DNA from 3 places in the Pseudomonas sp. GNP014 genome. Region 3 is predicted to be linked to each of the others. Evidence: riboswitches for the same ligand, from Rfam matches in the RefSeq annotation. Region 3 holds a riboswitch; each other region holds the start of a gene.
The links. Region 3 has a riboswitch for cobalamin ahead of ACXX9E_RS29815 (cob(I)yrinic acid a,c-diamide adenosyltransferase). Riboswitches for the same ligand answer to the same signal wherever they lie in the genome.
Positions count from the first base shown of each region.

Region 1: it holds a riboswitch for cobalamin, as region 3 does, so the genes downstream of both, ACXX9E_RS18195 (CbtB domain-containing protein) here and ACXX9E_RS29815 (cob(I)yrinic acid a,c-diamide adenosyltransferase) in region 3, are expected to answer to the same signal.
Region 2: it holds a riboswitch for cobalamin, as region 3 does, so the genes downstream of both, ACXX9E_RS17520 (ABC transporter substrate-binding protein) here and ACXX9E_RS29815 (cob(I)yrinic acid a,c-diamide adenosyltransferase) in region 3, are expected to answer to the same signal.

Region 1 covers NZ_JBTGUS010000001.1:4,062,608-4,066,658, forward strand. Annotated here, with positions in the region: gene cobM (precorrin-4 C(11)-methyltransferase) at 1-745, opposite strand, end outside; gene ACXX9E_RS18185 (cobalamin biosynthesis protein) at 825-1,238, opposite strand; gene ACXX9E_RS18190 (CbtA family protein) at 1,235-1,936, opposite strand; gene ACXX9E_RS18195 (CbtB domain-containing protein) at 1,948-2,145, opposite strand; cobalamin riboswitch at 2,266-2,487, opposite strand; cobalamin riboswitch at 3,238-3,447, shown strand; gene cobW (cobalamin biosynthesis protein CobW) at 3,548-4,051, shown strand, end outside.
Region 2 covers NZ_JBTGUS010000001.1:3,893,660-3,897,710, forward strand. Annotated here, with positions in the region: gene ACXX9E_RS17510 (ABC transporter ATP-binding protein) at 1-321, opposite strand, end outside; gene ACXX9E_RS17515 (FecCD family ABC transporter permease) at 318-1,322, opposite strand; gene ACXX9E_RS17520 (ABC transporter substrate-binding protein) at 1,331-2,344, opposite strand; cobalamin riboswitch at 2,489-2,681, opposite strand; gene ACXX9E_RS17525 (Ppx/GppA family phosphatase) at 2,723-3,658, opposite strand; gene ACXX9E_RS17530 (ParD-like family protein) at 3,968-4,051, shown strand, end outside.
Region 3 covers NZ_JBTGUS010000019.1:33,154-37,204, forward strand. Annotated here, with positions in the region: gene ACXX9E_RS29805 (hypothetical protein) at 10-168, opposite strand; gene ACXX9E_RS29810 (hypothetical protein) at 866-1,111, opposite strand; cobalamin riboswitch at 1,310-1,532, shown strand; partial or broken gene ACXX9E_RS29815 (cob(I)yrinic acid a,c-diamide adenosyltransferase) at 1,646-2,192, shown strand; gene ACXX9E_RS29820 (hypothetical protein) at 3,077-3,205, shown strand; gene ACXX9E_RS29825 (hypothetical protein) at 3,703-3,957, opposite strand; gene ACXX9E_RS29830 (hypothetical protein) at 3,963-4,051, shown strand, end outside.

The DNA of each region.
Region 1 (4,051 bases), on a different contig from region 3:
AGGGCCTGTACAGGTGCGCATGCCCCGCGCGATACAACGATGACTCGCTAAACACCTCACTGCCTAACACCCGTCCAACCAGAATCAGCGCCGTACGCCGAAATCCTTTGGCTGCAACCTTCCCGGCAATATCCGCCAGCGTCCCCACCACCCAGTCCTGATCCGGCCACGTCGCCCGGTGAATCACCGCAATCGGGCAATCCGCGCCGTAGTGCGGCCGCAGCTCCACGAGGATTTTCTCCAGATGATTGACCCCCAGATGAATCGCCATGGTCGCGCCATGCTGCGCCAGACTGGCGAGTTCTTCGCCCGCCGGCATCGCGGTTTTGTCGGCATAACGGGTCAGAATCACGCTCTGCGACACATCCGGCAGGGTGAGTTCGGCGCCTAACAACGCCGCACACGCCGCTGTTGCCGTCACGCCGGGGATGATCTCGAACGGAATGTTCAGCTCGCGCAGATGGCGAATTTGCTCGCCGATCGCGCCGTACAGGCTCGGATCGCCCGAATGCACGCGCGCCACATCCTGACCGTTGGCATGGGCGACCTTGATCAACTCAATGATCTGCTCCAGATGCAATTCGGCGCTGTTGACCACGGTCTCCGCCTGATGCCCCTCCAGCACCGCCGCCGGGACCAGCGAGCCTGCATAGATGATCACCGGGCAGCGACGGATCAGCCGCTGGCCTTTGACGGTGATCAATTCCGGGTCGCCGGGGCCGGCGCCGATGAAGTAGACGGTCATCGTGGAATCCTTTGAAAACAGCCGCAGCAACCCTTCAGATGAAGATTGCTCATGATCGAGGGCGGGGATTATCGGGGGTTTACGCAGCGCCGGCCAAGGCCAACGTCGCCTGGGCGTATTTTTGACGGGAAATCAGCAGCTTTGCCGGGGCCTGAATCAGTTGTTCGGCCAGGGCCAGGGCGGCACTTTCCGCCACGCCGTAACAACCGGTTCGCTCGTAGGCGATTTGCGAGTGGTGACTGAGCCGTTGCTGATAACCGGCCAGTTCTGCGCTGCTGAAGTACAGCAACGGCAGAGCCAGTTGTGCGGCAAGTTCCTGCAAACCCGGTTCATCACGCTTGAGGTCGATACTGGCCAGGGCCTTGACTGCCTCAAGTTCAATGCGATGGGCCTGCAAGGCCTGATCGAGTAACGCGCGCAGCGTGCTGGCCGGGCAGCCACGCTGGCAGCCCAGGCCGACCACAAAGGTCGACGCTGCGCGGTCATTCATCATAAGTGGTAGTGACCATCGCTTTTGCGGCGGAACAACCACGCGCTGATCAGGCCCAGGGCCAGCCAGAACGCCACGTTGGTCAACTGCGAAGCGATTTTGAACTGGGCTTCAAGTGCTTCAGGGGCGAGCATGGAGTGCACTTCCGGTTGTGGCGCGCCAATCACATGGGGCACCGCAAGGATCGCTACCCCGAGGATCTTCATCACCCATGGACGGCTGAAGGCGATCAGCGCGAGGCCGACGGCCGTGGACGCGGCGGTACCGATCCACCACAGCTGCCGCGAGGCCAGATCGGCGGCAGCGGTGCCGGGCAGTTCAGGCGGCAGGCCCAGCGTCGGAGCGAGGACGAAGGTGGCGTAACCGGCCAGGCCCCAGAGCAGGCCTTGCGAGGTTTTGGTCGGTGCACGCAGGGTGTACAGACCGGCGAGCATCAGCGCGAAACCGACCGCCACCACCAGATTGCCGCCGGTGGTCGAGGCCACACGCTGCCAGCCGTCTTCCGGCTCCCAGGCTTCGGCGTCGTGGGTGTGCGCCGCGGTGCCGGCAGCGTGTTCGTGGACCGCAACAACCGGTTCGGCTTTTTCAAAGGTTTCAGCCTGCAGAATCAGTGGTGAAACCCAGAAGCTCTGCAGCAGCGTCAGGAGCAGGGCGGCCAGCAGCCCGGTAAAACCTGCGGTTTGCGCAATACGCTTGATCATGTCGGCAGGTCTCAGTGGCACGGGAACGCGGCGCTGTGGCGGGTATCGTGAGCGGCGTTGTGCACCGCTTCGATGTGCGAAAAACCGGCGAAGTAGACGAGGCCGGCACCGAGGATCGAGGTGAAGAACGCCGCGATCAGGCGTTGGCTCAGTGTGGCGGTGCTGGCGATTTTGTCTGTGTTGCTGGCGGTGCTGCTGATGATCGACATGGCGCTTCCCTCTGGAGTGTCAGCGGGTGAATAGAGCGCATGAAAACCCCTGCGAGTCAGGCACGCAGAGGTTCGAACAGCGCCCGCCCACCGCGGGTTGTCAGGTTCAGCGACGCAAATGCGCGCTGTGTGTTGCGGGCCGGTCTCCGGGCTCACGAGGGGTTGGCGTCAGGCCGACTTGCAAGCGTCACCTTCCCATGCCGCAGGGACACAGTGGATCTGACACTTCGCTCGCTTACCGTTGCGGGGGCAGCACCGGACTGACATGGCTTTGAGTAAAGCACATGATTCACCGGTTTCCCGTTTCACCCTGTGAAGGGCACCCGTAACAAGTTGTGTAGGAGAGCATGTGGGGGGGAATTTAGTCAATTGAATGGGCATATCCGTTGCTGCGGGTGTTGTTGATTGGGCTCCCGCCCTTACGGTGGGTCACTTTTTCCAGACGCCGGAATGCCGGCCCAGCGAAAAATAACCAAAAAGGCTGCCCCCGGCGTCAGTCTGCAAGAGCCTGGTCGGCTTTCAGGCCGCCATCGCTGGCAAGCCAGCTCCCACAGGGATTGAGGTCAACGGGTAGACGTTGGTCGTCTGGCTGGTCGTCATCGCGAGCAGGCTTACTCCTACAGGTGGATCGCGAGCAGTCTGCGAGAGCTTGGTCGGCTGTCAGGCCGCTATCGCTGGCAAGCCAGCTCCCACAGAAAAGCAAAGGCAGCCCACAGCACACAGCACACAGCCCTTGCTTCTCACCACTCAACACAATGAGCGTTAGCTCGAGTACCGCTTTTGATCTCAGCGCCCGTCGGCAGGCTGAGTGGAGGGATTTAGCCGGGGGTGGGAGCGTAGCGACCGTTTGGCGCAGCCAAACACATCGAGAGGAGGTGCAGCGCAGCAAACCGGAGGCGATGCCCCCCGGATAGATCCCGGAGCGAAGGGACCCGAGCCTAGGCGAGGGCCGAACGTCAGGGTAAAGCCTTTTTGGTTACTTTTTCGGCGTCTGGAAAAAGTGACCCGCCGTAAGGGCGGAACCCTAATCAGCAACACCCGCAGAAACGGATACACCCCCAATCCAAACATTGACCCATCCCCACACCATGCGTAGCCTTGCGCTTTCGAGGTTCTTCGGCACATGCCGAAGCTAAGAAGGGAACGCGGTCAAAGCCGCGGCTGCCCCCGCAACTGTGAACGGTGAAGTTCGCTGCCACGCCACTGCCAGCTCGATCAAAGAGCCAGCGGGAAGGCGCAGCGAATGCCAGGCCAAGCCTGAACGCCGTCAGCCAGGAGACCTGCCTCGTCACAGATTCTCACTACAACCGGGCGGGGTGATCCGGTGGCGAACGCTTCCGGCGCGCATGCGCGTTGCCGGTTCTCGTCCCGTATGCCCGCCGATTTGCCAAAGGGCATACCGATGAAAACACTGGCCAAACTCCCCGTCACCATCGTTACCGGCTTCCTCGGTTCGGGCAAAACCACGCTGCTGCGGCACATGCTCGACAACGCCCAGGGCCGTCGTATCGCGGTGATCGTCAACGAGTTCGGCGAGTTGGGCATCGACGGCGAAATCCTCAAGCAATGCACCATCGGTTGCACCGAAGAAGAAGCCACCGGCCGGGTCTACGAACTGGCCAATGGCTGCCTGTGCTGCACCGTTCAGGAAGAGTTCTTCCCGGTGATGCGCGAACTGGTGGCCCGTCGCGGCGATCTCGACCATATCCTCATCGAAACTTCCGGGCTGGCCCTGCCAAAACCGCTGGTGCAGGCTTTCCAGTGGCCGGAAATCCGCAGCGCCTGCACTGTTGATGCGGTGATCACCGTGGTCGACAGCCCGGCCGTGGCCGCCGGCACTTTCGCTGCGTTCCCGGATCAGGTCGATGCCCAGCGCAAACTCGATCCGAACCTCGATCATGAATCG
Region 2 (4,051 bases), on a different contig from region 3:
CAGCCACGGTGTGCGCCCCAGTGCAACGGCGTCGAATACGCGGATGCCGTCGTCGGTGTCGGCCTGTTGTTCGACCACCGCCAGTTTTTGCGCAATGCTGCGCCGGGGCATTTTTCCGAGGGGCTGGCCTTCGAGCAGAACCTCGCCAGCGCTCGGCTCGCGCAATCCGGCAAGCAGTTTCAACAAAGTGGATTTGCCCGAGCCATTGGGCCCGACGATGCCGAGGGTCTCGCTGCGCTGGACCTCCAGGCAGACACCGTTAAGCAACTCGGCACCGCGCACCTTGAACGTCAGCCCGGAACAACTCAACACCGGGTTCATCGAGCCGATCTCCGGCCAACCAGGATGAGCGCAAACACCGGCGCGCCGACCAGCGCGGTAATCACACCGACCGGAATCACCTGACCCTTGATCAGGGTGCGCGACAGCACGTCGGCGGCAATCAGAAACACCGCGCCCCCCAATGCGCTGGCCGGCAGCAGACGGGCATGCCCGGTGCCGAGCAACAGACGCGCCGCATGGGGAATCACCAGACCGACAAAACCGATCGAGCCGACAATCGACACCATCACCGCCGTTACCAGCGCCGCGCAACCGATCAGCACAATCTGCACCCGCCGCACCGGTATGCCGAGGGACGCCGCCGAATCCGCGCCAAAGGTAAATGCATCCAGCGCGCGCCGATGCCACAGGCACACCAGCAAGCCGAACAGGGCCACCGGCACCGCCAGCCACACCGACGGCCAGCGCACGCCGCCGAGATTACCGAGCAGCCAGAACATGATGCCGCGCGCCTGCTCGGAACTCGCCGAACGGGTAATCAGAAACGCGGTGAGCGCATTGAACAGCTGCGAGCCGGCGATCCCCGCGAGAATGATCTGCCCGGTGCCGTTGGCCGAACCGCTGACACGGGCCAGCAGAATGACCAGCACGAACGCCGTTACCGCGCCGGCAAAAGCTCCGGCGGACAGCGAAATCGCCCCGGCCCCAATCCCGAGCAGCGCCACCATCACCGCGCCGGTCGAGGCCCCGGCGGAGATGCCGAGCAAATAGGGATCGGCCAGCGGATTGCGCAGCAGCGACTGCAAAATCACCCCGCACGTCGCCAGACCGGCACCGCACGCGGCGGCGACCAGGGCGCGGGTCAGGCGGTAGTTCCAGACAATGCCTTCGTCGATCGGGTCGAGCGCATGCCCGGCGGTCCACAGCTTGTTGGCCAGCACTTTTAGCACCACGTCCGGAGCAATCGACGTCTCTCCGATGGCGACTCCCGCGAGCACGGCGATCAACAGTGTCGTCAGGGCCAGTAGTGCGCGGATCAGGCTTTTATTCATTGCGACAGGTCATAGCCGTTGAGGGCCGTGGCCAGTTGCTCGATGCCATCGAACGTGCGCAGGCTGGCCTGCATGGCCAGGGCGTCGAGAATGATGATGCGGTTGTTTTTCACCGCGTCCATGTTGCGGGTCACCGGGTCGCTGCGCAGGAAGGCGAGTTTCTTCTGATAGTCGTCAGCGGGGAAGCGCCGGCGATCCATGCGTGCGATGACGATGAAGGTCGGGTTGGCCTTGGCGATGGTTTCCCAGCCGACCGTCGGCCACTCTTCATCGGATTGCACTACGTTGCGTACGCCGAGGGTACTCAGCATGAAATCGGGAATGCCTTTGTGTCCGGCCACGAAGGGCTCGATGTCCATCTGCGCACTGGAGAACCAGACCACGGCACTTGCGTCTTTCAATTGTTTGCCCTGAACCGTGGCGACTGATCGGGCGAGGCTGGCCTTGAGTTGTTCATTGAGCTGCTGGCCGCGGTCCTGCACATCGAAGATTTGCGCCAGTTGGCTCACGCTCTTGTAAATCGTGTCGATGCGAAACGGCGCCAGCCGGGTACCGTCGGCGCCGACGAGGTTGTCCTTGGCTTCGCAATCGGAGGGCAGCAGGTACGTCGGAATTTTCAGCTCATGAAACTGCTCGCGTGTGCCCACTGCACCTTGTGGGCCGACCATCCATTCCAGCTCCACGGCGACCAGTTCCGGGCGCTTGCCGATCACCGCTTCGAAACTCGGCTCGTTATCGGCCAGGCGTTCGATCTTGTCGTTCTGCGCCTTGTACGTGACCAGCACGTCGTTGAACCACAGCGAGGTGCCGACCACCTTGTCGCCCAGGCCCAGGGCGTAAAGCATTTCGGTGCCAGCCTGGCCGATGGTGACGGTGCGCGTGGGGGCGTGCTGGAAGGTCAGGGTGCTGCCGCAGTTCTCGACGGTCAGTGGATAGGTCGTCGGCGCTGCATGGGCGAGCGTGCAAAGACTCAGGCCGGTGAGCAGGATGGCAACGCGGGGCAGCAGCATGGGCAGTCTCCAGGGGAACCGTACGCAAGGCGGGGAGAGTACGGTCTGGAAACACACCAGCGAACGCAGTCATGGCAACAGCGCAAGGCTGCTGATCAAACGAAGACGCGCACGGCACGATGTCCTTCCCGGACACCCCGCCGGTTAGTAGTCACTGTGCCGGCAGGTCTCCTGACTGATGCGTCATCGCCTGTGCTCCGGCCTTCCCGGGTTCACCCAGTGGCAGTCGTGGAGCAGGCTCAGCACCTACAGTTGCGGGGGCAGTTCCGAACGATGCGCTGACGCACCTCGGATTCCCTATTAATTCCGTATGGAAACCGGCGGCGGCATGGTAGTCGATCGAGCCGCTTTAGGGGAGACGAATCTGCCGGAGGGGGATTAATGCTTGCTCATCAAACCGTGCAGTACGCCCAGGCGCAGGCCCGGTTCGGAGGGCACCATCTGCGAAATGCCGAACACCTTGAACGCCGCCAGCATCAACACCAGGCCACCGGGTAGAATGCTCTGGCGGTGCGCTTGCAGGCCGGCGAGTTTCAGTTGCTGGACGTTCTTCACTTTCAGCAGCAGTAACGACAGGCGCAACAGCCCACCGTAGGTAATGCCGTCGTGGCCGAAGTCGTTCAGGCGATTGGCCTTGAGCACCTTGGCGAGCATGCGCGCGGTGCCGGAGGAGCCAATGGTTTGCTGCCAGCCTTGCGCGCGATAGCGGCGGGCGACTTTTTCAAATTGCAGGATGGCGACGCGCTCGGCTTCTTGCAAGGCACCGGGGGTAATGCGCCCATCGGGAAAATAGCGCGCGCCCAGCGTGCCGCTGCCGATGGCAATGCTTTCAGTCAGCAACGGTTGCGAGCCTTGGCCGAGGATCAGTTCGGTGGAACCGCCACCAATATCGACCACCAGACGCATGTCGTCGGCAGTCGGCAGTGCATGCGCCACGCCGGCATACACCAGCCGAGCCTCTTCATGTCCGGAAATGACGTCGATGTCAAAGCCCAGATGCCGCTCCGCGCTGGCGAGAAACAGTTGTGCATTGTCGGCTTCGCGCACGGCGCTGGTGGCCACCGCACGCACCCGACCCGCTTCGAACCCCCGCAGCTTTTTGCCGAACCGCGCCAACGCCTGCCAGCCGCGATCCAGCGCCAGGGTGTCCAGCGCGCCACCGTCAAACCCCTCGGCCAGGCGCACCGGTTCGCGCAAGGTTTTCACCTCCTGAATCATGAAGCCTTTGCGGCTGCGGACCGACTGGCCGATCATCATGCGAAATGCATTCGAACCCAGGTCGATGGCGGCAAACAGCGAGGCGTCTTCTTTCATGGGAGTCCTTGCAAAACGTCCGTCTCAAGGCTCAAGACGGTTTGCGAGGATTCTGCCGTGAAGTTGATGACATCCTGATGACGGCAGCGAGGCGGTTCGATGAATGTGCGCCTGTCATGACACTGTCATTATCCGGCGTCTATGCTGAGCCCAATACATCGCGTGTTCTTAAAGTTTTTGCTGCCTCTTTTGGCAGCTTTTTTTTGCCTGCGATTTGCCGCGCTACGTCCTGCAGATTGTGTGCGTTTGCAATTTGGCGTAAGGCTTGGCTAATATACGATCCATATACACATCGTATCGGATTCATATATGGGCATCGTAAAGATTTCTGAGGACATGCACGAGAACCTGCGCATCTCCAGCAATGCACTCAGCCGCTCGATCAACGCGCAG
Region 3 (4,051 bases):
CATACAGGCTCATCGCCCATCAGTGTCATGCGCCGAACGGCGAATCAGGTTCTTCTGGAATACTGTGCGGGTCTCCGCTACGCCGTCGTGATCGGCATTGCGCAGCAGGGTGACACGCTGGTTCGGCTCGGCAATGCCGGCACCGGCCTTGCCCATGACCTTCTTCATGACCCAGCCAACGACGCCGCCGCTGTCGTCCGGCTTCGGCCGGCGTCGGCTTCGGCGACCAGCACGTCACCATCTGGGCACGTAAAGCCAGCGCGGGATCATCGAGGCCTTCGGCAACGCGGCCACTGGGCGCCGGCCTGCAGCGGGACTGTTTGCCGCCGGCGGGCCAGCTGACCGCCGGAGCGATGTTCACTGTCGGGATCAGGGCTTGTTCGGTCGGGGTAGTTCCGGTGATGGGGCCGGTGCCGTCGGAAGACTCGCAGGTGACAGGATTCACCGCAGGGCGGTGAGCCCTCCGGCCAGGGCGATGACGAAAGCGAGTCGGGTCTCGTGATTACCGACCTCCTGATGAACGCATTCTGAATCATAGAGGAGCTGACGCGCTCGATGGTTCAACTGGAGGTAGTCATGGGCCCTTGAACAGCACGGCGACGCCCTGGGCCAGAACTCGCTGGCTTCGCTGCGCAGCTTCCGGTAGGCGCTGGCAAGTACGAGGCGACGCGAGGTGAAGGTTCTGCGTTGTAGATCGTCGACCATGCCTCCTGCACTCTTCAGGGGCTGGCGCCGGCGCCGGCCTTCTGCGGGGCGACGAACAGGGAGCCGAAGCCGCGCAGATCACGGCGAAGCCGATGCGTCTGGCGTCGCTGGCAATGTCCTGCAGGGCCTGGGCGACCAGGTCGAGGTTGTCGACCCGTGGTCAGCGCCGCGTGGCAGTGATGAAGGCGACCGTTAGTCCCGCTATAAACAGATCGGCGACGGTGTTGGCGCTGCGATCCTGCTGCCGTTCGCCGGCTGGGGGTGCGGCCAGCAAAATGATGTCGCTATCGAAGGCTGCTCGCTGAGCAACTCGAAGATCGGTGTCTCCGTCACGCTCGAGTAAGGCGTGCTCGCTGTCCGTGATGGCGTCGGAACGGTCGAGACAGTCGAACGAGTGTTCAAGCACGGGCCAGGATTCCAGGGCGCGGGTCGCTGATGATCATGCCTCTGGATTGTCATCATCGATCGTCGGCGATGGCTTTTCCGGGGAAAGCATGGCTCTTCGATACCACTTGTATCAGTGTGCACATATTGGTGTCAGAGATCCATCATCAGTCATTCGATCCATGTCCCCTTTAATTGTATGCTCCACCCCAATCTTTTAACCCTTCGTGGTCGTTCCAGGTGCTTGTGACCCCGTCCACAGAGCCAACAGGGAAGCCGGTGAATCTGTCTTCGTGCGAAGAGCTCATCATAATCCCGTGCTGCCCCGGAACGGCAATGAGCAAGCTGCGCCTCTGAGCCACTGCCTCCACAGAGCGGGAAGGCGTGAGCGAGGCGCATCGCTGCTCATGAGCCCGGAGACCGGCCTGATCCATCGAGCGCATCGACGTGGCGATGCCAGGCCTTTCGCCGTCATCCGCGCCTGCGCCGTATTCAGCCTGAACGGGAAGCTCCCCCACCACGAATTCCCTGAGGTGATGAACGTCATCTGGCGCGCATGCAGCGAAGCTGTGATCGACGAGCTGATCGCTCGGCGCCTGATGAAGCGCGGTCTGGGCGCCGGCCTGCTGACCGGCAAACGGCAAGGCAAAAGCAGTTCGGCGTTCGGCATGCTGCTGATGGGCGATGGCATGCAGTGCGGCGTGGCGCAGTTCATCAGGGCGAAATAGTACTGCGAAGATGTTTTTCGCCGCTTCCTGAGCAAGTGGCGGGCTTTCACGCGCACGGGCGAGGGTCTTCATGGAAACCTATCGTCAGCGTGATATCGTGCCGCCGAAGCGGTGCTGGAAGGTTCGCCAGCCGTTGCGCGATCCGTTGATCGGCCTGGTGGCGCGGCGGATGAATCGAACATCGCCCTCAAGCACGGCCAACCTCGACCTCGATCGGGTACTGAGCGAACTGCAGGGCGTGTCCGCCAGAACGCAGCATGTGGTCACCTCGCCGAGCCAGTGGTGAGCAAATGATCATGGGTGACACGTCACCGAAATGGGCATGTCAAACATGCCTTCGAGGGCGGCATCAAAGCGCAGAAAGGCGTCGAACTTCGAACGAGCCATGTCACTGCCCGGCGGCGTCGATCGCTGCGCGGCTCCGGGTCAGGCAAAGACCAACCGTCACTGCTGCGCCGCGCGTTCTGCATCGTACCAGGCGCAAGGCGCGCGTCTTCAAGTGCGGCCTGGGACTTCTTGATCCCATGATTCTCAGTGTGTCATGGTGCGCCGGTGATCAACTGGACATGTGGATGGTCGGGCGAGAGGGACAGTTGCGCTTCCGCTGTGGAAGCCTTGCCGAGGCCGATTGATCTGATCGAAGGTGCGACTAAACTTATCCAACGGCACGCCATCAAGCGCCGACCGCGCGGCATCGTTGTACTTGGCGTGATCGACGAAACTGCGCAACGGCGCAGACCTTCGGCGCGCTGCGCTGGGCCTGGCCAAGTATCAACTGTATCTACTGTTGCTGCGTGCTGGCCGAACTGGTGTCGCAACTCCTGCGTTATGTGCAATTGCTCGAAGGCAGCCTCTACCGAAGGCCTGGCGCTGGTACGGCGTGCTTTCCCGCGAAACGGGACCGAGTTGCCGAGCCGGCACCTTGACCTGGTGCAGGCCAGCGACCAATGACCTGGACCGTGTTCTGATGTGTGCGAAGCATTTGGCCAGCAGTTGCGAGGTAGCGCTGTCATCTGCCGTGGGAATTGCTGGCGCTGAGCGATCACCGCCGAACCATTGCTCGAAGGCGTGCGCATCGCCGTCGCCGACGAAGCTGGTCCGCCATCCTACGGCGCCAGCCTCGACACCTGTTGCGGCGATGGGCGCCTGAGTTCAAAGTCTCGCCGCACCCGGCCACGCAATTGCCGAGGCCGACAGCCGCACCGCTGTGGTTACCTGGAACCGGCACCAGATGAGGTCGTTGAAGATGGCACGCTGATGTGATCCGCGCACCATGCGGTCAGCCGTTGCTCGCCGAAATGCGGCGGCATGCCGATCCTGCTGATCCGACGATGTCGAAGGCCGCCGTGCCGAACTGCTGGCTGCTGCGCGGCGACGTGGTGACGTAATGCTCCGGCGGGACTGGTGCTGCAAGCGGTGGAACTGGCCGGAAGGTTCGTCGCGCGGCGACACCTATCATCATCGCTCGACGACGACGCGACACCGATCGCCGGTGGCTGAGCCGAACGGCGGGACGCGGGCCGAGTGCTCTATCGCGAGGCGGGATGACGGCTTCGACGTGCACTTCTACTTCCTTCTGTTCGACCTGCTGCGCGACCGCCGCATCCGTTCGGCGCTGATCGTGACGCCGCCTTCGCGAAGCTGTTCGACAGGGACCGCGTTCGTAAGCAACTGTTCACGTGGAGCTGAGCCGCTGAAGAGGCCATGAACTGAATGCATCTCAACGAAGGCGAGCGTGAAGCGCTGATCGAGCGATCGCCGAACGCTGCGACACGGCGCCACTTTACTGGTGGCACGGTCGTACTGGAGCTGTTGCGCCGAACGATTGGAGGTCGCCCATCAGGGCGCCGAGCGTCGGTCCGACGAGCCGTGGCGCTCGACCGCATCAGTGACCACCTTGCGTGGGGCAGATCGAGCAAACGTGGAAGAAACGTACCGCACCTGCCGAAGCCCTGGCCAAGCGCAGCGATGAAGTCTTCATGAAGCTCAGGTCGAAGGCATCAACGTACTGCGCCGAGGCGATACAGGCGCTGATGGACCAGATCGCGACCTCCGGTTGCTGCACATCGCCGGGATGGATGGCCTCGTCGTCCGTGATCCAGAACCTGTGGCTGCTGCTTGTGCTGAAGGGCCTGGGCATGGCTGGTGTCGCTGTTCGTACCGCAGGCCTGGCCGATCCGCTGGGATCTGCTGGCTGGGGGCCAGCCGCTGGGCGGTGTCGCGTCTGGCGGTCA